3 regions of the Streptomyces sp. NPDC018031 genome follow, and region 3 is predicted to be linked to each of the others. Evidence: riboswitches for the same ligand, from Rfam matches in the RefSeq annotation. Region 3 holds a riboswitch; each other region holds the start of a gene.

Region 1 (6,794 bases), on a different contig from region 3:
TTCCAGCAGAACCGGTTCGGGCTGGCCGTCTTCGACACCGGGCTGCGTCTGGTGCGGACCAACACCCCGCTGCTGCCCTACACCGGGATCCCCGCCGACCTGCGCGGGCACCGCCTGGGGGACTTCCTGTGGGCGCGGGACGCCGAGGCCCTCGACGAGCGGCTGGCACAGGTGATCGCCACCGGGGACCCGCTGCTGGGCTTCACCACCCCCGCCCGCACCCTGCACGACCCGCGCAGCGGCGTGATCCTGCGGGTCTCCGCCTTCCGGCTGCAGGAACCGGACGGGCGGTGCCTGGGGGTGGCGGCCACCTTCAGCGACGTGACGGCCGAACACCGCATCCACGAGCGGATCGAGGTGCTGCACCGGGCCACCTCGGTGCTGGGCGGCTCGCTGTCGGCCCAGGCCACCAGCGAGGACCTGGCGGGCGCCCTGGTGCCGTCACTCGCCGACGCCATCGCGGTCGACGTCACCGAACCGGTGTTCACCGGCGGGGAGCCGGTGCCGGACCGGCGGGAGCGGCTGGCGCTGCGCCGCACCGCGGTGGCCGGGGAGGGCACCGCGGCACTGCGGACGCCCGGCACCGTGCACACCGGGGCCGTCCCGACCTCCCCGAGCCGCCCGGGCCGGGGCGTGCTGGTGCCGGACCTCGGCCTCCTCGGCGAGGAGGGTGCGGGCGGGGGCACCGGCCCCGGGCCACCCGACTGGTCGACCGCGGTCCCCGGCACCCGTTCGGCGATCAGCGTCCCGATGTGCGCCGGGAACACCCTGCTGGGCAACCTGATGCTGTGGCGGACCGCGCCCACCCGGCCCGCCTTCGAGAAGGGCGACCTGCACCTGCTGGAGGAGATCGCCGCCCGTGCCGCGCTGGCCCTGGACAACGTGCGCCGCTACACCCGCGAGCATCTGGCGGCGGTGAGCCTGCAGCGGTCCCTGCTGCCGCCGGCCACGGCGGACACCGCCGCGGTCAGGACCGCCAGCGTCTACCTGCCGGCCGATCCGATCGGCGGGGTCAGCGGGGACTGGTACGACGTCATCCCGCTTTCCTCGGCGCGCGTCGCCCTGGTGGTCGGGGACGTGGTGGGGCACGGGCTGCGGGCGACCGCCTCGATGGCCCGGCTGCGCACCGCCGTGCGGACCCTCGCCGACCTCGATCCGGACCCGGACGAACTGCTCACCCATCTGGACGACCTGGTGCTGCAACTGCCGCTGGGCGCGCCGGAACCGGCGGGGGCCCAGCAGCCCGTGGGCGCGGAGCAGCCCGGCGTGCCGACCCTGCCCGGCCCCGGCCTGTCGGGCGACTCCTCCGCCCAGAGCGGACCGGACACCTTCGCCGCCACCTGCCTGTACGCGGTGTACGACCCGGTGAGCGGCCGCTGTTCGATGGCGAGTGCCGGGCACCCGCCGCCGGCCGTGGTGGACGCCGACGGCACGGTGACCTTCGTGGCCATGAACCCCGGCCCGCCGCTGGGGGTGGGCGGGCTGCCGTTCGAGAAGTCGGTGATCGACGTCACGCCGGGCGGTGTGCTGGCGCTGTACACCGACGGCCTGATCGAGCGGGGCGAGGGCGACGTCGACGAGGGCATGGAGCAACTGCAGAAGCGGCTGGTGCAGACGGACGCGCTGCACCGGCCGCTGCACGACGTGGCCCGGGAGATCGTGGCCGGGCTGCCGCCCACCCGCCTGCCGGACGATGTGACGCTGCTGGTGGCCCGGACGCGGCGGGTGCCGGAACGGGACACGGCGACCTGGGCGCTGGAGGCCGACCCGGCCGTGGTGGCCCGTGCCCGGGAGCTGGTGATGCGACAGCTGACCGCCTGGGAACTGGACCTGCTGTCGTTCACCACCGAGCTGGTCGTCAGTGAGCTGGTCACCAACGCGATCCGGCACGCGGGCGGCCCGATCGAACTGCGGATGATCCGGACCGACGTGCTGACCTGCGAGGTGTCCGACCCCAGCAGTACCCAGCCGAGGATGCGCCGGGCCCGGGACACCGACGAGGGCGGTCGCGGTCTGTACCTGGTCGCCCAGCTCACCACCCGATGGGGCAGCCGCTACACCCGCGGGGGCAAGACCATCTGGGCCGAACAGGCGCTGCCGCCGATGCTGTGAGGGCCCCGGCGCCGGGTCCGGCGGCCGGCTGGGCACCGCCCCGGGCCGCCGGTGCGGCGGTTGTGCGCTGCTTGCCATGGCTTGTCGTGAGCACGTATGGGGCACTAAGGTCACAGGGCCTTGGTGCACGGGAAACCGGTGTGGAACCGGTGCGGCCCTCGCCACTGTGATCGGGAAGTCCGGCTCCATCCCCGCGGGGAAGCCACTGGGACGGCGTGGAAGTACCGCGGCGCCCGGGAAGGCGGAGTTCGGGCGGCATCACCCGTCAGCCAGGAGACCGGCCAGGGTGTGTCGTCCATCCACGAGGTGCTGGAGAGGTCTCCCTTCTCATGCATATAGCCGAGGGCTATCTGCCCCCTGTGCACGCCGCCGCCTGGGCCGCGGCTTCCGCTCCGTTCGTCTTCCACGGGGTGCGCGCGCTGACCCGCGAGGTCAAGACGCACCCCGAGAGCACACTGCTGGTCGGCGCCTCGGGCGCCTTCACCTTCGTCCTGTCCGCCCTCAAGATCCCTTCGGTGACGGGGAGCTGTTCGCACCCCACCGGCACCGGGCTCGGCGCCATCCTGTTCCGGCCGCCCGTCATGGCCGTGCTGGGCACCATCACGCTGCTGTTCCAGGCCCTGCTGCTGGCCCACGGCGGACTGACCACGCTGGGCGCCAACGCCTTCTCCATGGCCATCGTCGGCCCGTGGGCGGGATACGGCCTGTACCGGCTGCTGCGCCGGTTCGGCGCGCCGCTGATGGTCTGTGTGTTCTTCGGCGCGTTCGCCGCCGACCTGAGCACCTACTGCGTCACCAGCGTGCAGCTGGCCCTGGCGTTCCCGGACCCGAGCAGCGGATTCGCCGGCGCGCTGGCCAAGTTCGGCGGCATCTTCGCGGTCACCCAGATTCCGCTGGCGGTCAGCGAGGGGCTGCTGACGGTGCTGGTGATGCGGCTGCTGACGCAGTCGAGCAAGGGCGAGCTGGCCCGGCTGGGCGTGCTGCCGGGCGAGCGGTCCGGCGACGCGAGCGGCACGACCGGCACGAAGGGCGCGGTGGCCTGACATGAGCCGTAACGCGAAGATCAACGCACTGATCCTGGCGGTGGTCGCGCTGCTCGCCGTGCTGCCGGTCGTCCTGGGGCTCGGCGACGACAAGGAGGAGCCGTTCGCCGGGGCCGACGCCCAGGCGGAGACGGCGATCACCGAGAACAAGCCGGACTACGAGCCGTGGTTCAGTCCGCTGTACGAACCCCCGTCCGGAGAGATCGAGTCGGCGCTGTTCGCGCTGCAGGCCGCGCTGGGGGCCGGGGTGCTGGCGTACTACTTCGGGCTCCGCAAGGGGCGCCGCCAGGGCGAGGCCCGCGCCGCCGCGGCGGCCGCCGCCGCAGACCTGCCGCCGGCACCCGACGCGGGCGCGCCGGAAGAGCCGGCACGGCCCTCGGGCACCGCCGCCGACCGGTCCGCCTGACCCGGTGCTGCCCATCGACGCGGCGGCGCACAGCAGTCGCTGGCGCCACCGCCATCCACTGGAGAAGGCCCTGCTGGGTCTCGGCCTGACGGTGACCGCGGTCTGTCTGCCGCCCTGGCCGGGCGCGCCACTGGTGGCCGCCGCCACGCTGGCACTGCTCCTCGGCCCGGCGGGGGTCGCCGGACGGCAGCTGTGGCGGGCCTTCCGGATACCGCTCGGATTCTGCGTCACCGGGGCGCTGCCGCTGCTGGTGCAGGTGGGCGGTCCGCACGGGCCGCTCTCCCTGGCGCCGGGCGGCCCGGAGCAGGCCGGACAGCTGCTGCTGCGGACTTCCGCGGCCTCCTTGGGGGTGCTGCTGTTCGCCTTCACCACACCGGTCTCCGACGTGTTCCCCCGTCTGGTGCGGGCCGGCGTGCCGGCGGCCGTGGTCGACGTCGCGCTGGTGATGTACCGGATCAGCTTCCTGCTCCTGGACACGCTGTCCCGGGTCCGCCAGGCGCAGGCCGCCCGGCTGGGCCACACCAGCCGGGCGGCGGCGTGGCGGTCGGTGGCCGGGCTGGGCGCGATCGCGTTCGTCCGGGCCTTCGACCGGGCCGGCCGGCTGCAGGCCGGGCTCGCCGGCCGCGGCTACGACGGCACGCTGCGGGTCCTGCTGCCCCCGGCGACCGTGTCGAGGCGCTTCGTCGGCGCCACCGCGGCCCTGCTGACGGGCCTGGTCGTCCTCACCCTCGTACTCGAAAGGCTCGTCCCATGACCCCGTCGTCCCCGCCACCGGTCGTGGAGCTCGTCGACGCCGGATACGCCTACGAGGACGGTCCCCCGGTGCTGCGCGGGGTGTGCTTCGCCGTCAGCGAAGGGCGTTCGGTGGCGTTGCTCGGCCGCAACGGCAGCGGCAAGACCACCTTGATGCGGCTGCTCAGCGGCGGGCTGCGGTGCGCCTGGGGCGAACTGCGGCTGGACGGCGAGCGGGTGGGCCACGACCGCAAGGCGCTGACCCGGCTGCGCACCGCCGTCCAGCTGGTCGTCCAGGACCCCGACGACCAGCTGTTCGCCGCCTCGGTCGGCCAGGACGTGTCCTTCGGCCCGATGAACCTGGGGCTGCCGCCGGAGGAGGTGCGCGACCGGGTCGCCGAGGCCCTGGAGGCGCTGGACATCACGGCGCTGCACGACCGGCCCACCCATCTGCTCTCCTACGGGCAGCGCAAGCGCGCGGCCATCGCCGGGGCGGTGGCCATGCGTCCGCGGGTGCTGATCCTGGACGAGCCGACGGCCGGGCTGGACCCGCACGGGCAGGAGCGGCTGCTCGAAGTGCTGGGCCGGCTGCGGGAGACGGGCACCACGGTGCTGATGGCCACCCATGACGTGGACCTGGCGCTGCGCTGGGCGGACGACGCGGCGGTGCTGGCGCCGGACGGGCTGCGCACCGGCGAGGTCTCGGCACTGCTGGGCGACCAGGCGCTGCTGGACGCGGCGAGGCTGCGCCGCCCGTGGGGCATGGCGGCCGCGGAGGTACTGCGGGCGCACGGACTGCTGTCCGCGGGCGAGCCGGGGCCGCGGACGCCCGAGGAGTTCGCGCGCTGGACGGCGGCGGTGTCCGGCGGCTGACCGGCGCGGCCGCCCGCCGCCGTCCGCCCTCCGATGCGCTCAGGTGACACTGCCATCCGGGTCGAGGAGCACCCATCGAGCGGCTGCTCGGCCTTCCGCCTGTCCTGCCATCCGTCCGTCCGCAGTGTTCAGGGGTCTCCCAAAGAGCGCGCGTGACCGTATCCGGCCGGTGCGGAATCACGCCGGGGAGCAGGGAGCGGAGGCGTGGTGGGCGAGCGGTAGAGATAGCCGACGCCGCGGACCGAGACGATGGATCCACCGCCCACAGGCGTACGGTCGAGCTTGCCGCGCAGCCGGGAGATGACGAATTTGACCCGCCCGTGGGCGGTCGGGTCCGGATCGTCCCAGCCCTCGTCGAGGAGCCTCCCGACGTGCTGGATGACGCCCGCGTGGCGAACGAGTCGGTTCAGCACGCGGAACTCCGCTGTGGTGAGCGGCAGTCGGGAACCAGCGGCCCACGCCTGTTGCCGCTGCGAGTCCAGCCGCAGCAGGCCGTCGTCGTACACGTCGTCGCCCCGCCCCTCCGCGGCCCGGTAGCGGTGCAGTACGCGTTCGATGCGCGCGGCGATCTCGACGGGCTGACAGGGCTTGACGATGTAGTCGTCCGCGCCGCTGGTCAGTCCGACGACCACGTCGACGCTGTCGCTGCGCGCCGTCAGGAAGATGACCGGGACATCGCTGACGGTACGCAGTCGCCGCAGCACTTCGAATCCGTCGATGTCGGGCAGCATCACGTCGAGCAGCACGAGGTCCGGGCGCTGGAGGTAGGCGCTGCGCAGACCGGCTCGTCCGGTTCCCTCGACAAGGACCTCGTAGCCCCAGCGCATGAGCACCGCCCGGAGGGCCAGGAGAACCGCCTCGTCGTCCTCGACCAGCAGGAGTTGCGTCGGGCGGGCGGGGCCCGACTCCGGGCGGGCGGTGCCGGTCGGGAGCGTCCGGCCGGGCTCGGACGGGACCGGGCGCCGGGGCACTTCGATCCCGGTTGCCGGAACGCCCTGGTCCAGCAGGTACTGCGTCGCCATGGGGTAGCAGGCGGGGCAGAACCGGAACGGCACCCCGTTCACCAGCAGCGTGTACTCGGCCTGCCGGGGACAGCGCCGGCCCGCCAGCTCGACCGTGCAGGGGCCGCGCTGCCGCGCCTGACGGGAAGCCTCGCGCGCGCGAGCGCGCCGTCCCGCCGAGCGGCATGTGGCCGAGCAGTACTCCCGGGGGCGTCCCACGTTCCGGGGCGGCGGCAGCGCCCGGCCGCAGGCGAGACAGGCATCGGTCTGGGCGGACAGAGCGCCCCCCTTCTTCCCGCGCACGAAAGGGATTTCGTGCGCCTGCTTGAGCCCGATCGGACGGACTGCCCTTGGCCGCCGTCTCCCGATGCTGTTACCTGTAAGGAGCACGCCGGAAACGGCAGGGGGCCCGGCCGCCGCAGGGCGACCGGACCCACGTGTCACGGTCGCTCGGGCTTGCCGGCGTCGGCGACCGTGCCACTCACCGCGGTGAGCGCCCTCGCCACAACGGCGAGGGCCTGCGCGTCGGTCAGGACCGCGACCGCCTCGACCACACCGAGCACGGTACGCACCCCCTCCCACCACACATGCCGTGAAGCGCCCACTGACGGCCACCTCCGCGGCGAC
Region 2 (6,794 bases), on a different contig from region 3:
TGTGGTCGGTGTCGCACAAGCACGGCTACGTCACCACCTCGGACTTCGTCCGCGGCCGCTTCGGCTCCAAGGGGCTGTCGCTGGCCGTCGCGGTCACCGGCATCCTCGCCACCATGCCGTACATCGCGCTCCAGCTGGTCGGCATCCAGGCGGTGCTGGACGTGATGGGCGTCGGCGGCGGGGCGGACACCAACTGGTTCGTCAAGGACCTGCCGCTGCTGATCGCCTTCGGGGTGCTCGCCGCGTACACCTACTCGTCCGGCCTGCGCGCCCCGGCGCTGATCGCCTTCGTCAAGGACGCGCTGATCTACCTGGTCATCGCGGTGGCGATCATCTACATCCCGATCAAGCTGGGCGGCTTCGACGCCATCTTCGCCAAGGCCGGGGAGGCGTTCGGGCAGACCAACGAGGCGACCGGGAAGCCGCGCGGGTCGCTGGCACCGGCGGAGGCGTCCCAGTGGGCGTACGCCACGCTCGCGGTCGGCTCGGCGCTGGCGCTGTTCATGTACCCGCACTCGATCACCGCGACGCTCTCCAGCCGCAGCCGCGAGGTGATCCGCCGCAACACCACGATCCTGCCGCTGTACTCGCTGGTGCTCGGGCTGCTGGCGCTGCTGGGCTTCATGGCGATCGCGGCCGGCGTGAAGGTGGACAACGGGCAGCTCGCCATCCCGCAGCTGTTCGAGGACATGTTCCCGGCCTGGTTCGCGGGCGTGGCGTTCGCCGCGATCGGCATCGGCGCGCTGGTCCCGGCGGCGATCATGTCCATCGCCGCGGCGAACCTGTTCACCCGCAACATCTACAAGGACTTCCTCAAGCCGGACGCCACGCCGGAGCAGGAGACGAAGGTCTCCAAGCTGGTCTCGCTGCTGGTCAAGGTGGGTGCCCTGATCTTCGTCCTGGGCATGGACAAGACGGTGGCGATCAACTTCCAGCTGCTGGGCGGCATCTGGATCCTGCAGACCTTCCCGGCGCTGGTCGGCGGGCTGTTCACCCGGTGGTTCCACCGCTGGGCGCTCATCGCCGGCTGGGCGGTCGGCATGATCTACGGCACGGTGGCCGCGTACGGCGTGGCCAGCCCGACCCAGAAGCACTTCGGCGGCAGCCAGAAGGAGATTCCGGGCATCGGTGAGATCGGCTACATCGGCCTGACCGCCTTCGTGCTCAACGTCCTGGTGACGGTCGCGCTGACGGTGCTGCTGCGGGCGATGAAGGCGCCCGACGGGATCGACGAGACCTCCCCGTCGGACTACACGGCCGACATCGGCGACGCCGGCGTGAAGGCCGAACTGCCGCCGGCGACCGCGGGTGCGCCGGGCGGGCACTGAACCGGGGCCGGCGCCGCGGGCGCCGGCCCGTACGCCGGGCGGTGGGGAGGCCGTGCCCGGTCTCACACCTCCGAACGCCTCCCGGACGGCGCCGTGGTGCCGTCCTGCGCCCGGCCGGGCGGTAGCGTGACGACCAAGGGGCGCGGCGAGCTCGCCGCGCCCCTTGGCGTGCGCCGCGCCCCGTGCCGCGGGCCCGCCCCCGCGCCGTGCGCCGTGCCTCTTCGGGTGCGCCGCGGCGGCCGAGCACGCATCGCCGCGATATAGCACAATCGTGCGAAAGCTCAAACCTGCTGACACAACATGTGGGGGCGCATGCGGCGGCCAACACAAGATGTATGCTCATCCTCGCTGTCGCCGCAGGGGAATCCGGTGCGAATCCGGAACTGTCCCGCAACGGTGTACGTGTGTGTTTTTGCGTGCGCGTAAGTCCGGTTACCTGCCGACGGCCTCGAAGACGTCCGGGCCTCGCGGGTTGGGCCGGTGGACGCTGCACGGTGTGCCCCGTCATCGGTTCGGCATGCCCGTGGGCGCCCATCGCGCACCGCCCTCCTGGCCCTCTCAGCCGAGCGAGGGAGAGCACTTCCGTGACCATCGCGCCCGCCGATCCGGTTTCAGCGGCAGCCCAGGACCCCAAGGACCCCACGGCCGCGCCCGACGCGCCGGGGACCGCCCTGCTGCGCACCCTGACCGATCTCACCGCCGACCTGCCTGCCACCGACCCCGGGAAGGTGGCGGCCGCCGCGCTGCGGGGCCGCCATCCGGGTTCGGACGAGGCGGAGTTGCGGGCGCTCGCCACCGAAGCCGCCGCCGGAATGATCTCCGAGGAACCCGAGTACTCCCGGCTGGCCGCGCGGCTGCTCACCCTCGCCATCGCGGAGGAGGCGGCCGGCCAGGGCGCGGTGTCCTTCTCCGCCTCGGTCGAGACCGGCCACCGCGAGGGCCTGATCTCCGACGCCACCCTCGCCTTCGTCCGGGCGCACGCCGACCGCCTCGACACCCTGGTCGACAAGACCGTGGCCGACGGCGCCGACGACCGCTTCGGCTACTTCGGCCTGCGCACCCTGCACAGCCGCTACCTGCTGCGCCACCCCACGACCCGTCAGGTGATCGAGACCCCGCAGCACTTCCTGCTGCGGGTGGCCTGCGGCCTCGCCGAGAACCTCTCGGAGCGGGCCCTGGCGGAGGTGTCCGAGCTGTACCGGCTGACCAGCTCGCTGTCCTACCTGCCCAGCTCCCCCACCCTGTTCAACTCCGGCACCCGCCACCCGCAGATGTCGTCCTGCTACCTGCTGGACTCGCCGCTGGACGAGCTGGACTCGATCTACGACCGCTACCACCAGGTGGCCCGGCTGTCGAAGCACGCCGGCGGCATCGGCCTGTCCTACTCCCGTATCCGGGCCCGGGGTTCGCTGATCCGCGGCACCAACGGCCACTCCAACGGCATCGTGCCGTTCCTGCGCACCCTGGACGCCTCGGTCGCCGCCGTCAACCAGGGCGGTCGTCGCAAGGGGGCGGCCTGCGTCTACCTGGAGACCTGGCACGCGGACATCGAGGAGTTCCTGGAGCTGCGCGACAACACCGGTGAGGAGGCCCGCCGCACGCACAACCTCAACCTCGCGCACTGGATCCCGGACGAGTTCATGCGCCGGGTGGAGGCGGACGCCGAGTGGTCGCTGTTCTCCCCGTCCGACGTCCCGGAACTGGTCGACCTGTGGGGCGAGGAGTTCGACACCGCCTACCGGCGCGCCGAAGCGGCGGGCAAGGCGGTGCGGACCATCCCGGCCCGGGTGCTGTACGCGCGGATGATGCGCACCCTGGCGCAGACCGGCAACGGCTGGATGACCTTCAAGGACGCCGCCAACCGCACCGCCAACCAGACCGCCGAGCCGGGCAAGGTGGTGCACTCCTCCAACCTCTGCACGGAGATCCTGGAGGTCACCGACGACGGTGAGACGGCGGTGTGCAACCTGGGCTCGGTCAACCTCGCCGCGCATCTCGGCCCGGACACCGGGGACGGCGTCCCGGGCATGGACTGGGAGCGGCTGGACGCCACCGTCCGCACCGCCGTCACCTTCCTCGACCGCGTGGTGGACATCAACTTCTACCCGACCGAGCAGGCGGGCGCCTCCAACTCGCGCTGGCGGCCGGTGGGCCTGGGCCTGATGGGCCTGCAGGACGTCTTCTTCCGGCTGCGGCTGCCCTTCGACTCCCCCGAGGCCAAGGCGCTGTCCACCCGGATCTCCGAGCGGATCATGCTCGCCGCGTACGAGGCGTCCTGCGACCTCGCCGAGCGGCACGGCCCGCACCCGGGCTGGTCCGCCACCCGTACCGCGCGCGGCGTGCTCCACCCCGACCACTACGCCGGCGCCCAGGTGACCTGGCCGGAGCGGTGGACCGCGCTGCGCGAGCGGATGGCGGTCACCGGCATGCGCAACTCGCTGCTGCTGGCCATCGCGCCGACCGCGACCATCGCCTCCATCGCGGGCGTCTACGAGTGCATCGAGCCGCAGGTCTCCAACCTCTTCAAGCGCGAGACGCTCAGCGGGGAGTTCCTCCAGGTCAACTCCTACCTGGTGGAGGACCTCAAGCGGCTCGGGGTGTGGGACGCGCAGACCCGTGAGGCGCTGCGCGAGTCCAACGGCTCGGTGCAGGACTTCTCCTGGGTGCCGCGGGAGCTGCGGGACCTGTACCGCACGGCCTGGGAGGTCCCGCAGCGCGCGCTGATCGACATGGCCGCCGCCCGCACCCCGTACCTCGACCAGAGCCAGTCGCTCAACCTGTTCATGGCCTCGCCCACCATCGGCAAGCTCAGCTCGATGTACGCGTACGCCTGGAAGCAGGGCATCAAGACCACCTACTACCTGCGGTCGCGTCCGGCGACCCGGATCGCCCAGTCGGCCCGTGCGGCCGGCGCCGCGGCCACCGTCCCGGTGCCGCAGGCCGCCCCCGACGCCGAGGCGATCGCCTGCTCCCTGGAAAACCCCGAGTCCTGCGAGGCCTGCCAGTAATGCCCGACAACAGCCCCACCAGCACGGCGCTCTCCTCCGGCGCCGCCGCCCCGGCGGTGAAGAACCTGCTCGACCCGGGCTTCGAACTCACCCTGCGGCCGATGCGGTACCCGGCCTTCTACGAGCACTACCGCAACGCCATCAAGAACACCTGGACCGTGGAGGAGGTCGACCTCCACTCCGACGTGGCCGACCTCGCCAAGCTCTCCCCCGGCGAGCAGCACCTGATCGGGCGGCTGGTGGCGTTCTTCGCGACCGGCGACTCGATCGTGGCGAACAACCTGGTGCTCACCCTCTACAAGCACATCAACTCCCCCGAAGCGCGGCTGTATCTGTCGCGGCAGCTCTTCGAGGAGGCGGTGCACGTCCAGTTCTACCTGACGCTGCTGGACACCTACCTGCCCGATCCGGACGACCGTGCCGCCGCCTTCGACGCGGTGGAGAACATCCCGTCCATCCGCGAGAAGGCGCAGTTCTGCTTCCGGTGGATCAACGAGGTGGAGAAGCTGGACCGGTTGGAGTCCAGGGCCGACCGCCGCCGCTTCCTGCTCAACCTGATCTGCTTCGCCGCGTGCATCGAGGGCCTGTTCTTCTACGGTGCCTTCGCCTACGTGTACTGGTTCCGCTCCCGGGGCCTGCTGCACGGTCTGGCCACCGGGACCAACTGGGTGTTCCGCGACGAGTCCATGCACATGGACTTCGCCTTCCAGGTGGTGGACACCGTCCGCGAGGAGGAGCCTGATCTCTTCGACGAGGAGATGGGCAAGCAGGTCACCGCGATGCTGGAGGAGGCCGTGGAGGCGGAACTGCAGTTCGCCCGCGACCTGTGCGGCGACGGGCTGCCGGGGATGAACACCGCGTCGATGCGCGAGTACCTGCAGTGCGTGGCCGACCAGCGGCTGGTCCGGCTCGGTCTGCCGGCCCGGTACGGCTCGGAGAACCCGTTCTCCTTCATGGAGTTGCAGAACGTCCAGGAGCTCACCAACTTCTTCGAGCGCCGCGCCTCGGCGTACCAGGTGGCGGTGGAGGGGTCGGTCTCCTTCGACGACGACTTCTGACGGACGCCGGCCCGCCCCGGGCCCAAGTCCCTTCGGGGGCGCACCCGCTCACCCGCGGGTGCGCCCCCGTGGTGTCTCCCGGTGCACCGGTGTCCGCGCCAACCAGCGCAACCACACGCACAGAAGCGCCGCAACCGCAGCAGACCGCCCGGATGAGGAATCGCCCACTAAAGACGGATTACATCCGGAATGATGCGGTCAGCGCCATGATGAGGGACCGCCCTTGCTCCATCCACCCAGGGGTCCTCATGAGCTCTGACACCGCCACTGCCCGGAAAACCCTCTCCCTCGACCCCGATCCCGGACCCGAGGAGCAGGCGCGGGTGGAGGAGCCAGCCTTCGCCTTCCAGGGCTTCTCCTACCGCTGCCGCGTCGTCCGCCAGGACGCCCCGCACACGGAGCCGCTGCTGATCCTCGGCGGCTCCTCGCAGAACCGGCACGCGTGGATCCGCCACGAGAAGTGGCTGACCCCGTGGAGCACACTGGTCACCGTGGACCTCCCCGGCTACGGCGAGGCCGACTTCCTCCCCTCCCGCTACGGACTGGACTTCCTGGCCGGAGCCGTGGACCACCTGCTCACCACGCTGGGCATGGACCGGGTCAACCTGCTCGGCGCCTGCTTCGGCGGCGGCATCGCCCTGCGCTTCGCCCAGGCCCGCCCCGACCGGGTGGCCAGGCTGGCCTTCGCGGGGATGGCCGCGTCCGTACCGGACGAGTACGCCAGGTCGGTGCCCCGCTGGCTGGGGATGCTGGAGCGCGGCGAGCGGGCGGAGTTCGCCACCGAGCTGATCGAGCGCTTCATGTCCCCGCTGGGCTCCGGCCGGGTGCGCAAGCACTCGGTGGTCTCCCGCCTCCTCTACCAGCAGTTCATGGGGCAGTCGGCGCAGGCGGACCGGATGTCGGTGGAGCACATCGTGCGGCTGATGAACCACGAGTGGATGCGGCACTCGCCGGTGCCCGCGGTGCCCGCCCTGGTGATGACCGGCGAGCACGACTCGCTGTGCACGCCCGCCATGGGGCGCGAGTTCGCCGCCGCGCTGCCGGGGGCCTCCTTCTTCACCACCATCAAGGAGACCGACCACCTGGTCTCGGTGGAGCGGATGGCGGAGTTCTCCGACCTGCTGGCGCGCTTCTGCACCGACCGGCCGATCACCGGTCTGCCCTACTGCACGCCGGTGGAGCGCATGGGCCGCGCCACGGGACCACTCGCCGCTCCGCCGCGGCCCGCCCCGGGGCGGACCGGGGCGCAGGCACCGGCGCGGGCCGCCGCCTCCGGGTCCCTGGGCGCCCCCGCCGGACCGGGGTCCGCCCGCCTCTGACGGCCCGGCGGGCCCCGGTGCCCACCGGGGCCCGGAAACGACGGATGGCCGGGCTCCGGAGTCGTCCTCCGGAGCCCGGCC
Region 3 (6,794 bases):
GGGTGAGCCGCAGCACCGCCGCGTCCAGGCCGGGCAGGCCGAAGCGGTCCGTCAGATCGGCGCCGGTCAGCGTCCAGGTGTCGGTGGAGCTGATCAGCCCGCGCAGGTCCGGTGTGCGGCCCAGGCACGCCGCCGCCGTTTCGGGGTCGAGGGTGTCGGCCCGCACCACGTCCAGCGAACCGGCCGGGAGCCGGTCCAGTTCGTGGCCGTACCAGGAGGGGTCGCGGGTCAGCAGGCACAGCCGTTCGCCGGCCCGGTCGGCGGCGCGGACCAGGTGTCCCAGTCCGAAGGTGAGGGATTCCAGGCAGACCAGGGTCACGCCGCCGCTTCCTTCCAGTGCGTCGGGCAGGGGGTGCGGTCCCACGCCATGGTGGACCAGGGCATGGACATGTCCTCGGGGGTGCCGACCTCGACCGGTTTGAGCGCGGCCGGGTCCTGGGCCTCGGCGTGCCGGGCGTGCACCAGGTCGACGTAGCGGTGGCCGGTGTCGGCCCCGATCACCAGGTGGAGCTGCTCGGGTTGGCGGCGCGCCTCGTGCAGGGCGGTGAGGTAGGCGGCGCCGGTGGACAGCCCGGCGAAGACGGCGTGCTCGCGCAGCAGGGCGACGGTGCCGGACATGGCGTGGGTGAAGTCCATCCAGTGCACGGCGTCGTAGAGGTGGTGGCGGACGTTGTCGAAGACGATCGAGGAGCCGATGCCGGCGATGATCGCCTCCGGGTCGTGGTGGTCCTGGCTGCCGAAGGTGACGCTGCCGAACGGCTGGACACCGACCAGCCGGACGGACGGGTCCCGGCGCCTGAGGTGCTCGACGAGCCCGCCCGTCGAGGCGCCGGACCCGACGCCGCCGACCACGGTGAGCGGCCGGTCCGGGACGGTGGCGGCCACCAGGTCGCCGACCTCCTGGTACCCCAGGTAGTGGATGTCGTCGTGGTACTGGCGCATCCAGTGCGTGTCGGGCCGTTCGGCGAGGATCTCCCGCACCCGCCGGACGCGTAACTCCTGGTCCAGTTTGAGGTTTCGGGAGGGCCTCACCTGCTCGACGGTGGCGCCGAGGACCTCCAGCTGGGCGAGGGTGGTGGCGTCCACGGTGGTGGAGGCCACGATGTGGCACCGCATGCCGTACCGGTGGCAGGCCAGGGCCAGCGCGTAGGCGTAGATGCCGCTGGAGCTGTCGATCAGGGTCTGGCCGGGGCGGACCGTGCCCCGGTCCAGCAGGTGGCGGACGGCCGCGAGAGCCGAGTAGATCTTCATCGACTCGAACCGGACCAGGACCATGCGGTCCGTCAGCCGGATCAGGTCGGGAACCTTGAGTGCGTCAGCGATGTGGGTGTGTATCACCCGTAGCCTCCTTGGGCGAAAGAGCACTGGTGGCCGAGCGAGTGGAAGAAGGCGGAGAGTTCGTCCCGGACCGCGGGGGCCGGACGCCGGGAGAAGAGGTAGCCGACCAGCGAGCCGGTGTGGGCGACGAAGACCCCGTCGGCGCCGATGTCCTCACGGTGCGCCAGGACGGCTTCGAACGACCGCTTGGGCAGCACCTCCTGGGACAGCACCGCGCTGGTGGTCGCCGCCCGCGCCACCGCGGCCGGGTCACCGGAGGAGAAGCCCTTGAGCAGGTCGGTCAGGCACCGCTGGTACTCCTCCGCGCGCCGCCGGTAGTGCCGCAGCAGCAGCGGGGTGACGGCGGCCGTGTCCACCGTCCCCGGTTCGGTGACGAAGGCGGTGTGGAAGCCGATGTCGGTGCCCAGGCGCCGTACCACCCGGTGCCGGCCGCTCAGGTAGAGCACGAACTCGTCCAGGAAGACGCTGTCGGCCCGTTCGATCGCGGACAGGACGGCGATCACCACGTCCGGGTCGTACGGCATGGCGAACACCCGGAACAGGCACCGGAGGGTGGCCACGATGTCGGCGGTCGAGCTCGCCATGCCGACCCCGACCCGCAGGTCGGTGTGGGCGCTCCAGCGACCGGGCGGCAGGGTGAGCCCGAAGTGGTCCAGGAACAGGCGCGCCGCCGTGGCGGCCTTCTCCCCGGCGGGCAGCGGATCCGGCGGGCCGTCCCCGGGGGTGAAGTACACCCAGGAGTGGCGGTCCACCGGGAACGACACGAGCGCGATGTCCGGGCGGGCGTCGGGACGCAGCGGCCCCTGGAAGAGTTCGCCGAGGGTGCCGTGGCAGACACCGGCGAAGGTACGGGTCCGCAGGTCCCCGGTGAGCGTCAGCATCGGGCACCCCGCCGGGGCCGCCGTGCGTGCGCGGGTCGGCAGCCGGCCCGGATACGGTGCCCAGTCACCACCACGTCCTCCCTCGTCGTGCGGCCCCAGGGGCCCGCCGGGAGGAGGGGCGGACGCGCCGCGTTCGCGCGCGTCGATCCGCCTGCACCGCCGACCCAGCCCTCGAGGTCACCGTGAACAGCGCGTACGGCACCGCACGCGCGCAGTGGCAGGTCTTCGGACTCGTGGGCACGTCCACCGGATCTCCGGCGGACACCTACCGGCCGTCGCTTCCCGGTCCCCGGTGGAGACCAGTGCTGTTGACGGCGTTCGTTCCCACTCACCGCTGCGGGACAGTCCCGGATTCGCACCGGGTTCCCTCTTACGACGCGCCGCCGTACGGCGGCGCGAACCGACTGCGCACATCAGCGTAGAGGCGTCCGACCGGAAGCGACAGGGGGCCTCCCCTGCGGCCCCGTCGCGCCTGGTGGGCGCGGGCCGGCCCGGGCACGCGGGGGCGCGGGAGACCGCGGCCGCGCCGTCCGGCCCCCGGCGGTGGGACGCGGGAGCCGGTGGAATCGAGGCAGGGCGCGCCGGGGCCGGAGGGGCACACCGGACGCCCGGCTCCGGCGTCCGGGCCCACCGGGGGGACGTGCCCGGGGCGGCGCCGTCCACCGCTCGGTGCCGCCCCGGGCGGGAGGGCGGCCGGCGGGGCGGGAGGGCGGCCGGCGGGCCGGGAGCGCGCCGGCCCTCGCGGGCATACCGCCGGCCGGGCCCCCGCCGAGGCCGCCCACCGCCCCGGCGTTCACCCGTCCGGCCGCCGGCCGGGCGGGCCGCGCCGCCGACCGGGTACCCGTTCCGCCATGAAGGCACTGATCATCAACTGCACGCTCAAGAGGTCCCCGGAACCGTCCAACACGCATGCCCTGGCCCGGGTCGTCGGCGACGAACTGCGCGACCGGGGCGTGGAGGTGGAACACCTCCGGGCGGTGGATCTCGACATCCAGCCCGGCGTCGTCAGCGAGGCGGTGCGCGCCGGTGACGACTGGCCGGCGGTACACGCCAGGCTGCTGGACGCGCGGATCCTCGTCATCGCCTCGCCGACCTGGCTGGGCCGCCCGTCCTCGGTCGCCCAGCGGGTCCTGGAACGGATGGACGCCATGCTCTCCGAAACCGACGACAGCGACCGCCCGGTCGCCTACAACCGGGTCGCGGGCGTCGTGGTCACCGGCAACGAGGACGGGGCGCATCACGTCATCAGCGAGATCAACGGCGCCCTCGGGGACATCGGTTACACCATCCCCGGGCAGTCCTGGACCTACTGGCACCTCGGCCCCGGCCCGGGACCGGACTACCTGGACGAGGAGCGAGGCCACGACTGGTCGCACCGGACGGGGCGGGCCATGGCGGCGAACCTGCACGGGGTGGCCCGCGCCCTGGCCGCCGACCCGCTGGGCGCGCCCCCGGGGTGAGGCCGCCGTCCCGATCCGGTCGGCGTGCACCGCCCGGTCGGCGGAGACGGCGGCCGGGGGCCCGGTGCCGCAGGATGGGGCCATGACGACCATCACTCTCATCCGGGGCGACATCACCGAGCAGCACGTCGACGTCATCGTCAACGCCGCGAACTCCTCCCTGCTCGGCGGAGGCGGGGTGGACGGTGCCATCCACCGCAGGGGTGGACCCGAGATCCTGGACGCCTGCCGGGCGCTGCGCGCCTCCCGGTACGGGAAGGGACTGCCCACCGGGCAGGCGGTGGCCACCGTGGCGGGCCGGCTCGACGCCCGCTGGGTCGTCCACACCGTCGGCCCGGTGTGGTCGGCCGAGGAGGACCGTTCGGCGCTGCTCGCCTCCTGCTACCGCGCGGCGCTGCGGGTCGCGGACGAGCTGGGTGCCACGACGGTCGCATTCCCCGCGATCTCCACGGGCGTCTACGGCTGGCCGCTGGAGGACGGTGCCCGTATCGCGGTGGAGACGGTGCGCGCCACGGACACGGACGTCGGCGAGGTGCGTTTCGTGCTCTTCGACGAACCGGCGTACGCCGCCTTCGCCGGGCAGCGGCACGGCTGAGCGCGGGACGCTCCGGCGCGGGCCGGCCCCCGCCGGGCGGGCCCGTCACTCCTCGCGCAGGACGAGGGCGAGGAGCCCGGGGAAGCGCGCGTCGAACTCCTCGCTCCGCAGCCGGTTGAGGCGTCGGGGGCCGTGGTCGCGCTGTTCGACCAGCCCGGCGCCGCGCAGCACGGTGAAGTGGTGGCTCAGCGCCGCTTTGCCGACCGGTACGTCGAAGCTGCCGCAGCCTCGCGTCCACTCCGGGGACCCGGCCAACTCGCGTACCAGTCGCAGCCGAACGGGGTCGGCGAGGGCGGCGAGGGCCGTCTGGAGCGGGACGTCGTCGGGGTGCGTGTGCACGGGTTCGGCGCGGTGGCCGCTGCGTTCCGCCATGGTGCCCCCTGACCTGATGTTCGATCACGATCATACACTCGCGCCGCCCCACGGCGGCGGTGGCCGGCCGCGGGCAGCGGGCACAGCGGGCACAGCAGGCACAGCAGGCACAGCAGCGATCGAACGCATCCCGGCCCTGCCGGGATCCGGGCCGGCGTCCTCGCTCTCCCGGGACGTCGTCGCCGGGCGGCCCGCCGAGGCCGGGCAGGTCTTCGGTGGCCTCGTCGCGCGGGCCCGCGCCCTGTCCGTCGACACCCCGCGGCCCGACCCGGCCACCCCGCGGCTCCGGGCGCACCGGCCGCCACGCACCCCGGGCGGGCCGACGGCCCGGCGGACCCGGCCCGGCCGCGCCCCCGGCCCCGGGGCGGGCGGCGCGACCGTCAGCGGCCGGGACTATCATCGCCGACCGGACCATGGGGCAGCGATTCTTCGGGGAGTATGTGGTGCGCAGCGACATGCCGGGACCCGCGGGTCCGGCCGGAACCTCGGGGCGGCACGCGGTGAGCGGGCAGGGCCCGTCCGGCCGGCCGCCGGGTCCCCTGGTCGGTACCGACTGGCTCGCGCCCCGGCTGGGAGAGCCGGACCTGGTGGTCCTGGACGCCTCGGTGGGGGCGCACCGCGGGGCCGACCGGCGGATCCCGGGAGCGCGGCCCTTCGACATCGACGGGGCGCTGTCGGACCACACCGCCCCGCTCCCGCACACCATGCCCGGTCCGGACCGGTTCACCGAGGAGATGCGACTCCTCGGCATCGACGACGGCAGCACCGTCGTGGTGTACGACGCGGTGGGGATCTACTCCAGCGCACGCGCCTGGTGGATGCTGCGTGCCATGGGGTTCGACCGGGCCGCGGTGCTCGACGGCGGACTGCCCGCCTGGACCGCGGCGGGGCTGCCGCTGGAGTCCGGGGACCCCGCACCCGCACCGCGGCGCGGTGACTTCACCGCGCGGCCCCGTCCGGGGCTGGTGGTGGGCCGGGCCGATGTCGCGACGGCCCTGGCCGACCCGGACGCGGCCGTCTTCGACGCCCGCTCCCGGCAGCGGTTCTCCGGCACGGCCCCCGAGCCCCGCCCGGGGCTGCGGGGAGGCCATATGCCCGGGGCGGTCAATCTGCCCTTCGGCGAGATCCAGCAGGACGGCAGGATGCTCCCGGCGGCACGGTTGCGTACGGCGTTCTCCGCCCTGGCCGGGGACCGGGAACGATTCGTCTTCAGCTGCGGGTCGGGGGTGACCGCCTGTGTCCTGGCGCTCGGCGCCGAACTGGCCGGCTACCGCGAGCTGTCGGTGTACGACGGCTCGTGGAGCGAGTGGGGACTCCCCTCCGAACTGCCGGTCGTCACCGGGGCGGAGAGCGGCCCGGCCGAGGGGAGCGCCGGCTCCCCGCGGTGACCGGCACCGCCCGCGGGGCGGGCCGGCGGCTCGGGGCGCGCGCCGGCCGCGCGGCCGGTCACAGACCGGCCAGAGCGCTCTCGACGGTCTCGAGCAGCGCCGCCCGGTCGCCGCGGGCCCGGCCGAGCACCCGCAGGCCGTAGTAGGTGCTCTGCACCTGCCGGGCGAGGGTGCGCGGGTCCCCGGTGGAGCGGATCTCGCCCGCGTGCCGCGCGGCGGTCAGCACCGCGCACAACTCGTCCTCCACCCGGTCGAAGTTGCGCCGGACCGCGTCCTTGACGTCCGGGTCCGCGGCGGCCGCCTCGACCGCGGCGTTGATGGCGAAGCACCCTCGGCCGTCGGCTTCGTCGAGGTCGGCGTCGATGGCGTGGACCATCATGGCGCGCAGCCGGTCCTTGGCCGGGCCGGGGCGCCGGAGGAGGGCGAGCTGTTCGGCGGTGCTGGTCTCGTCGTACCGCCGGAGGGCCCGCAGGTAGAGCCGTCGCTTGCCCCCGAAGGTGTTGTACAGGCTCGACGGGCCCAGCCCGGTGGCGTCGCACAGGGCCCGGGTGGAGGTGCCCTCGTAGCCGTGCCGCCAGAACGTCTCCATGGCGGCGGTGACGACGCGGTCCTCGTCGAACTCTCGTGGCCTGGCCATGGCCTCACAGTAGGGGTTCTGGAACGGTCAGACAAAACCCGGGCGGACGGCTCCGGTCCGGTCGGTGGCGGGGCCGGGCGCGGGCCGGGGGCGCGGCGGTCAGCGGTGCGCGGGCGTCGCCCG

The links. Region 3 has a riboswitch for cobalamin ahead of ACH4B3_RS23130 (hypothetical protein). Riboswitches for the same ligand answer to the same signal wherever they lie in the genome.
Region 1: it holds a riboswitch for cobalamin, as region 3 does, so the genes downstream of both, ACH4B3_RS30765 (energy-coupling factor ABC transporter permease) here and ACH4B3_RS23130 (hypothetical protein) in region 3, are expected to answer to the same signal.
Region 2: it holds a riboswitch for cobalamin, as region 3 does, so the genes downstream of both, ACH4B3_RS02200 (ribonucleoside-diphosphate reductase subunit alpha) here and ACH4B3_RS23130 (hypothetical protein) in region 3, are expected to answer to the same signal.

The regions. Positions count from the first base shown of each region.
Region 1 is NZ_JBIRFT010000022.1:30,920-37,713, forward strand. Features, by position in the region: gene ACH4B3_RS30760 (SpoIIE family protein phosphatase) at 1-2,112, shown strand, start outside; cobalamin riboswitch at 2,217-2,413, shown strand; gene ACH4B3_RS30765 (energy-coupling factor ABC transporter permease) at 2,442-3,155, shown strand; gene ACH4B3_RS30770 (energy-coupling factor ABC transporter substrate-binding protein) at 3,157-3,561, shown strand; gene cbiQ (cobalt ECF transporter T component CbiQ) at 3,566-4,315, shown strand; gene ACH4B3_RS30780 (energy-coupling factor ABC transporter ATP-binding protein) at 4,312-5,166, shown strand; gene ACH4B3_RS30785 (response regulator transcription factor) at 5,295-6,230, opposite strand; gene ACH4B3_RS30790 (hypothetical protein) at 6,608-6,772, opposite strand.
Region 2 is NZ_JBIRFT010000001.1:517,499-524,292, forward strand. Features, by position in the region: gene mctP (monocarboxylate uptake permease MctP) at 1-1,328, shown strand, start outside; cobalamin riboswitch at 1,630-1,787, shown strand; gene ACH4B3_RS02200 (ribonucleoside-diphosphate reductase subunit alpha) at 1,913-4,336, shown strand; gene ACH4B3_RS02205 (ribonucleotide-diphosphate reductase subunit beta) at 4,336-5,394, shown strand; gene ACH4B3_RS02210 (alpha/beta fold hydrolase) at 5,643-6,713, shown strand.
Region 3 is NZ_JBIRFT010000011.1:73,661-80,454, reverse strand. Features, by position in the region: gene ACH4B3_RS23140 (ATP-grasp domain-containing protein) at 1-319, opposite strand, end outside; gene ACH4B3_RS23135 (cysteine synthase family protein) at 316-1,338, opposite strand; gene ACH4B3_RS23130 (hypothetical protein) at 1,335-2,219, opposite strand; cobalamin riboswitch at 2,418-2,639, opposite strand; gene ACH4B3_RS23125 (flavodoxin family protein) at 3,071-3,679, shown strand; gene ACH4B3_RS23120 (O-acetyl-ADP-ribose deacetylase) at 3,762-4,274, shown strand; gene ACH4B3_RS23115 (ArsR/SmtB family transcription factor) at 4,320-4,646, opposite strand; gene ACH4B3_RS23110 (sulfurtransferase) at 5,102-6,034, shown strand; gene ACH4B3_RS23105 (TetR/AcrR family transcriptional regulator) at 6,093-6,671, opposite strand; gene ACH4B3_RS23100 (Cmx/CmrA family chloramphenicol efflux MFS transporter) at 6,771-6,794, opposite strand, start outside.